2 linked regions of the Cytobacillus sp. IB215665 genome follow. The protein of the gene in region 2 interacts with the protein of the main gene of each other region in a pairwise test. Links are inferred from orthologs where the notes say so. Each region holds a gene or a part of one and is shown on either strand. Other genes may lie near its edges. The genes, in order: rpe and eno.

Region 1 (3,190 bases), on a different replicon or contig from region 2:
AAAAGGTTTGGTTTTTAAACAATCACCAGAAGAAGGTACAGAGTTAGATAAAGGTGCTGAAGTGATAGTTTATTTATCAAAGGGCAAAGAGGAAGAGCCGGAAGAGACTGTAAAGACGTATGAAAAAACTTTTACAATAACCTTTGAGCCTAAGTATGACGAAGATATTGTTAATGAAGTCGTTATTTATATTGACGATGCGGAAAGATATATAAATGAGGTATACGATACATTCCCTATACGTGAGAATGAGACTCGTGAAGAAACGATTGAGTTTAAAATAGAGAAGGGCAGCAAAGCAGAATATAAAATTGTACGTGATAATATAGTCCTTTATGAAGGAACAATTAAATACAAAGATATTCAAGACTAGATAGTAGGAGTGAGTCAATGCTAGAAGGTAAAATCATTAAAGCTTTGAGTGGATTTTATTACGTGTATAACAACGGACAAATGGTTCAATGTCGAGGTAGAGGTGTATTTCGCAAAAAAAATATTACACCACTAGTTGGTGATCAAGTTGTCTATCAAGCAGATAATGATCAAGAAGGATATATATTGGATATTAAGGAACGAAAAAATGAATTAAACCGTCCGCCAATTGCTAATGTTGATCAGGCTATCTTAGTATTTTCTGCATTTGAGCCTGCTTTTAGCACAGCATTACTAGATCGTTTTTTAGTATTGATAGAGTCAAAGAATATTGAACCGCTTATTTGTATAAGCAAAATTGATTTAGCCAGTGAGACATTGATTCAAGAAATTCACCAATATGCTAATGATTATCGCCAAATTGGATATGAGGTAGTTTTGACATCGTCGATTACAACGGAAGGTATTCAAAAGCTCACACCTTTCTTGAATAACAATATTTCTGTTTTTGCAGGCCAATCAGGTGTTGGGAAATCTTCATTACTCAATGCACTCAAACCAGAGTTAGATTTAAAGACAGACGATATTTCTTCACATCTAGGTAGAGGAAAACATACGACACGACATGTAGAGTTATTATCCATCGGTACGGGGTTAGTCGCCGATACCCCAGGATTTAGTTCTTTGGATTTTACCGATATTGAAGCAAATGAGCTTTCTTATTGTTTCCCCGAGATGAGGGAGATAAGCCCGCGTTGTAAATTTCGGGGATGCACTCATGTATCGGAACCTAAGTGTGCTGTAAAAGATGCTGTAAAAACCGGTACCATAGCTTCTTATCGATATGATCACTATATTCATTTTTTACAAGAAATTAATGATAGAAAGCCGAGGTATTAATGTATGATAAAGGTAGCACCTTCAGTATTATCAGCAGATTTTTCACGATTAGCGGATGAAATAACAGATGTGGTCGAAGGAGGCGCTGATTATATTCATATTGATGTGATGGATGGTCATTTTGTCCCAAACATTACGATAGGCCCTTTAATTGTTGATGCAATTCGTCCAATTACAAATATACCACTAGATGTTCATCTTATGATTGAGAATCCAGATACATACATTCCGATGTTCGCGAAGGCAGGAGCTGATATTATTTCAGTTCACGTAGAAGCATGTCCTCACTTGCATAGGACAATTCACCTTATTAAAGAACACGGTGTGAAAGCTGGTGTAGTACTTAATCCATCAACTCCAGTTGAATCTATTCAACATATACTAGAGGATATTGATTTAGTATTACTAATGACAGTGAACCCAGGTTTCGGAGGTCAACAATTTATACATTCAGTTATTCCGAAAATAGAAGCAGTATCAAAGATGATACAAGATAAAGGGTTACAAGTCGAAATTGAGGTAGACGGTGGTGTAAATGTTGAGACAGCCCCGATATGTGTAAAAGCAGGAGCAAATGTCTTAGTGGCTGGATCTGCAGTGTATAATAAACAAAATCGTAAAGAGGCTATTGAGAGTATCCGAGGGATAAACTAAACTCGCTAAATGGTAGCTTGCATACGAACTTGAAAGGATATCTTAGGTGATATCCTTTTTTACGTAGGCTATTGATTTCTGTGTGTTATCCTAAAATCATAAACACTTTTTCATATCAATTTCGTGGTATCCTTTCTTCAATAATTCAATGGCAATCGAATATACGGCTGTTAGCTACGCTAATTTTGTAACAATAGTAATAAGGATTAATAAGAGGGCTTTTACAAATATAACGTAATATAAAGATAGGTGATGATAGATATGATCATAAATATTGTAGGTGGAGGTCCTATTCGTTATGTTCCCTCTCTTCAACAGTATAACTGTGAAGATTGCTTATGGGTTGGTGCTGACAGAGGTGTTTTATATTTAATTCATTCAGATATTGTTCCTAGCCACGCATTTGGAGACTTTGATTCTATTACAGCAGATGAGATGAGGTATATTGAACAAAAGCTAAAACACGTTCATTTATTTCCAGAAGAAAAAGATTTAACTGATATAGAAATTGCTCTTCAATGGGCTTTAGCACAACAACCAACGACAATTCAAATGTTTGGCTGTTCTGGAGGGAGATTAGATCATCTGTTAGGCAATATACAGCTTCTCGTGAATGGACTGACAAAAGATGTACAAATTCATTTAATTGATACCCAAAATAATGTGACGATGTATGAACCAGGTTCATACTATGTAAATAAACATGAAAGTTATCGTTACATATCTTTTCTTCCTTTTTCTAAAGAAGTAGAGCAACTATCTTTATCTGGGTTTAAATATCCATTAGAAAATTGTCATATAACATTAGGATCGACATTATGTATTAGTAATGAACTAAATGATGATCGAGGTACTTTTTCATTTACTAGTGGCATATTATTGATGGTAAGAAGCACAGACTGATACCGCTAATGAGAGTGTTAATAGGTACTTTTTTTGCATTCTTGAATATACTTATAGAGGAAATTATACAGAAAAATTACAGGCTTATTGAATCGAAATGTCATGCGTGGACCATTGGTGAGGAGGGAAACAATGAAATTTTATACGATTAAATTACCGAGATTTTTAGGTGGAATTATTAGAGCAATGCTTGGGACTTTTAAGAAAAAAGAATAGTAAAAAAAGCACCGATAGTCAGGTGCTTTTTTTACTGATGCAAACGGTTAATATACTTTATTAAACGCGTTCTACCTTACCAGATTTTAGAGCTCTAGCAGATACATATACACGTTTAGGTTTTCCGTCAACTAAAATACGTACT
Region 2 (3,130 bases):
TATGGTAATACGATTCCAGCTTCTACAACTAATAAACATATTATAGTAAAAAAAGAGCCAGTAGGAGTAGTTGCTGCTATTACACCTTGGAATTTCCCTGCTGCAATGATTACTAGGAAACTTGCCCCAGCATTAGCAGCTGGATGTACCGTCGTTGTAAAGCCTTCAGAAGAAACGCCTTTTACCGCTTTAAAGTTAATACAATTAGCAGAAAAAGCTAATTTCCCTAGAGGCGTAATAAATATCGTAACAGGTAATGCTAAACAAATTGGCGATGCTTGGTTACGAGATAAGCGGGTTAGAAAATTAAGTTTTACTGGATCAACACCTGTAGGAAAACTTCTAATGAAAGAAGCAGCTGATTCTGTAAAAAAATTATCTCTCGAACTAGGGGGACATGCACCATTCATTGTCACAGCACAGGCAGACATCGATAGAGCTGTTGAAGGAGCCATTCAATCTAAATTCCGCAATGCAGGTCAAGTGTGTGTTGCATCTAACCGTTTCTATATTCATGAAGATGTGATAGAAAGCTTTACAGCTAGATTAGTAGAACGCACTTCTCGTTTAACCATGGGAAATGGGTTGAACAATAACATTGATATAGGACCCCTCATTAATGAGAATGCTATAACAAAAGTTATGTATCATATTGAAGATGCTGTAGAGAAAGGTGCGTCTATTTTAACAGGGGGGAAAAAGATCTCGGAAGAAAAAGGTCATTATTTTCAGCCTACTGTCATTGGAAATGTGACAGATGATATGGTCTGTATGCAGGATGAAACGTTTGGACCGTTAGCCCCCATTACCTCCTTTAAAACGATTGATGAAGTAGTGAACAGGGCAAATAGCAGTCAATATGGTCTTGCTGCATATGTATTCACAACTAGTTTAGATGAAGCTACATTTTTCATGAACAATTTAGAGTATGGAGTAATAGGTGTAAATGATGGACTCCCATCAGCTGCGCAAGCTCCTTTTGGCGGTTATAAAGAAAGTGGATTAGGTAGAGAAGGCGGGTACTTTGGAATAGAAGAATATTTAGAGCAGAAGTATATCTCTGTAGACTCCTTTACGCAATAAGCCGTGATTCAAAATACAAAGCTATGGGTATAGAAGCAAAAAATTGCATATCAAACTAAGAAGACCCCACATTACGTGAGGTCTTCAATAATCTTCAATAATGTTATTTCTTTAAGTTATAGAATGATGCTAAACCATCAAAGCGTGCAGTTTCTTGTAATTGATCTTCGATGCGTAACAATTGATTATACTTCGCAACACGATCTGTACGTGATGGTGCACCCGTTTTGATTTGTCCTGCATTTGTTGCAACAGCGATATCAGCAATCGTGCTATCTTCAGTTTCACCTGAACGGTGAGAAATTACAGCTGTATAGCCCGCACGTTTTGCCATTTCAATTGCATCAAATGTTTCAGTTAAGGTACCAATTTGGTTCACTTTAATCAGGATTGAATTACTAATTCCTTTTTCAATTCCTTCTTCAAGTTTTTTCGTATTTGTTACAAATAAATCGTCACCTACTAATTGAACTTTGTGTCCGATACGTTCTGTTAGTAGCTTATGGCCTTCCCAGTCATTTTCATCTAAGCCATCTTCAATTGAGATGATAGGATACTTTTCAACAAGCTCCTCATAGAATGAAACCATTTCTTCAGACGTTTTCACAACGCCTTCACCTTCTAAATGGTATTTGCCATCATCTTTGTTGTATAACTCAGATGAAGCTACATCCATTGCTAACATAATTTGTTCGCCTGGTTTATAGCCTGCTTTTTCAATAGCTTCAATAATTGTTTGTAACGCTTCTTCATTTGAGCTTAGGTTTGGTGCAAATCCACCTTCATCACCTACAGCTGTATTGTAGCCTTTTGCTTTAAGAACAGATTTTAGACTATGGAATATTTCTGCGCCCATACGAAGTGCTTCCTTGAAGTTTTGTGCACCTACAGGCATAACCATGAATTCTTGAACATCTACATTATTATCTGCATGCTCTCCACCATTTACGATATTCATCATAGGAACAGGTAATGTTTTTGCGTTAACTCCACCTAGATATTGGTATAGTGGAACTTCTAAGAAATCAGCCGCAGCACGTGCAACTGCCATTGATACACCTAAGATAGCATTTGCACCTAAATTACCTTTGTTTTCTGTGCCATCTAATGCCATTAACGCTTTGTCAATTGCTACTTGATCAGTAACATCAAAGCCTACCATTTTTGGAGCGATGATTTCATTCACATTATTTACCGCTTGGATAACTCCTTTACCTAAATAACGATCTTTATCCCCATCACGTAATTCCACCGCTTCATATTCTCCAGTAGATGCACCACTTGGTACTAATGCACGTCCAAATGCACCAGATTCAGTATATACTTCTACTTCAACTGTTGGATTTCCACGAGAATCTAATACTTCACGACCATAAACGTCTACAATGATTGACATAATTATCTCTCCTTATTCGTTAATTAATGATTTTCCAGTCATTTCACTTGGTTGCTTTACATTTAATAATTGTAGCATTGTAGGTGCTAAATCACCTAATTTACCACCATCTCTTAACTCAATTCCGTGTTTTGTTAGGATCACAGGAACTGGGTTTGTCGTATGTGCTGTCATTGGCTTTCCTTCTAAAGTTACCACTTCATCAGAATTGCCATGGTCAGCGGTAATAATAGCTGTTCCACCTTTGGCTTCAATTGCATCTATTATTTTTCCTAAACATTCATCCACTGCTTCTATCGCCTTAATGGTTGGTTCTAGCATTCCGGAATGCCCAACCATATCAGGATTGGCATAGTTTAGAATAATTGCATCGTGCTTATCTGCGTCAATTTCCTTTAATAACGCATCAGTCACTTCATAGGCACTCATTTCTGGCTTTAAATCATACGTTGCTACCTTAGGTGAATCAATTAAAATCCGCTCTTCACCAGGGAATTCTTCTTCACGACCACCGCTCATAAAGAAGGTGACATGCGGATACTTTTCAGTTTCTGCAATCCTTAATTGCTTTAAGCCATTTTGTGATAGGACTTCACCAATTGTATTGTCTAAATTTACTGGTTTAAAGGCTACGTATCCTTTTACCGTTTC

What was found.
Region 1: the proteins of eno (region 2) and rpe interact in binary tests that used the Escherichia coli proteins (3 or more experiments, as listed by UniProt). The link is inferred for Cytobacillus sp. IB215665 from one-to-one orthologs.

Annotation. Positions count from the first base shown.
Region 1 is NZ_JAXBME010000004.1:257,360-260,549, forward strand. Bases 254-3,100 are described here. They hold rpe (ribulose-phosphate 3-epimerase), read left to right. Parts: upstream 254-1,275; coding sequence 1,276-1,926; downstream 1,927-3,100. Other genes in these bases: pknB (Stk1 family PASTA domain-containing Ser/Thr kinase), read left to right, coding at 254-373; rsgA (ribosome small subunit-dependent GTPase A), read left to right, coding at 391-1,272; SLH52_RS07540 (thiamine diphosphokinase), read left to right, coding at 2,188-2,829; spoVM (stage V sporulation protein SpoVM), read left to right, coding at 2,962-3,045. Also shown: more of pknB, read left to right, coding at 1-253; rpmB (50S ribosomal protein L28), read right to left, coding at 3,106-3,190. UniProt on the Escherichia coli protein: Catalyzes the reversible epimerization of D-ribulose 5-phosphate to D-xylulose 5-phosphate.
Region 2 is NZ_JAXBME010000001.1:454,124-457,253, reverse strand. What follows is about bases 334-3,120. They hold eno (phosphopyruvate hydratase), read right to left. Parts: upstream 2,480-3,120; coding sequence 1,187-2,479; downstream 334-1,186. Other genes in these bases: gpmI (2,3-bisphosphoglycerate-independent phosphoglycerate mutase), read right to left, coding at 2,492-3,120; SLH52_RS01905 (NAD-dependent succinate-semialdehyde dehydrogenase), read left to right, coding at 334-1,083. Also shown: more of SLH52_RS01905, read left to right, coding at 1-333; more of gpmI, read right to left, coding at 3,121-3,130. UniProt on the Escherichia coli protein: Catalyzes the reversible conversion of 2-phosphoglycerate (2-PG) into phosphoenolpyruvate (PEP). It is essential for the degradation of carbohydrates via glycolysis.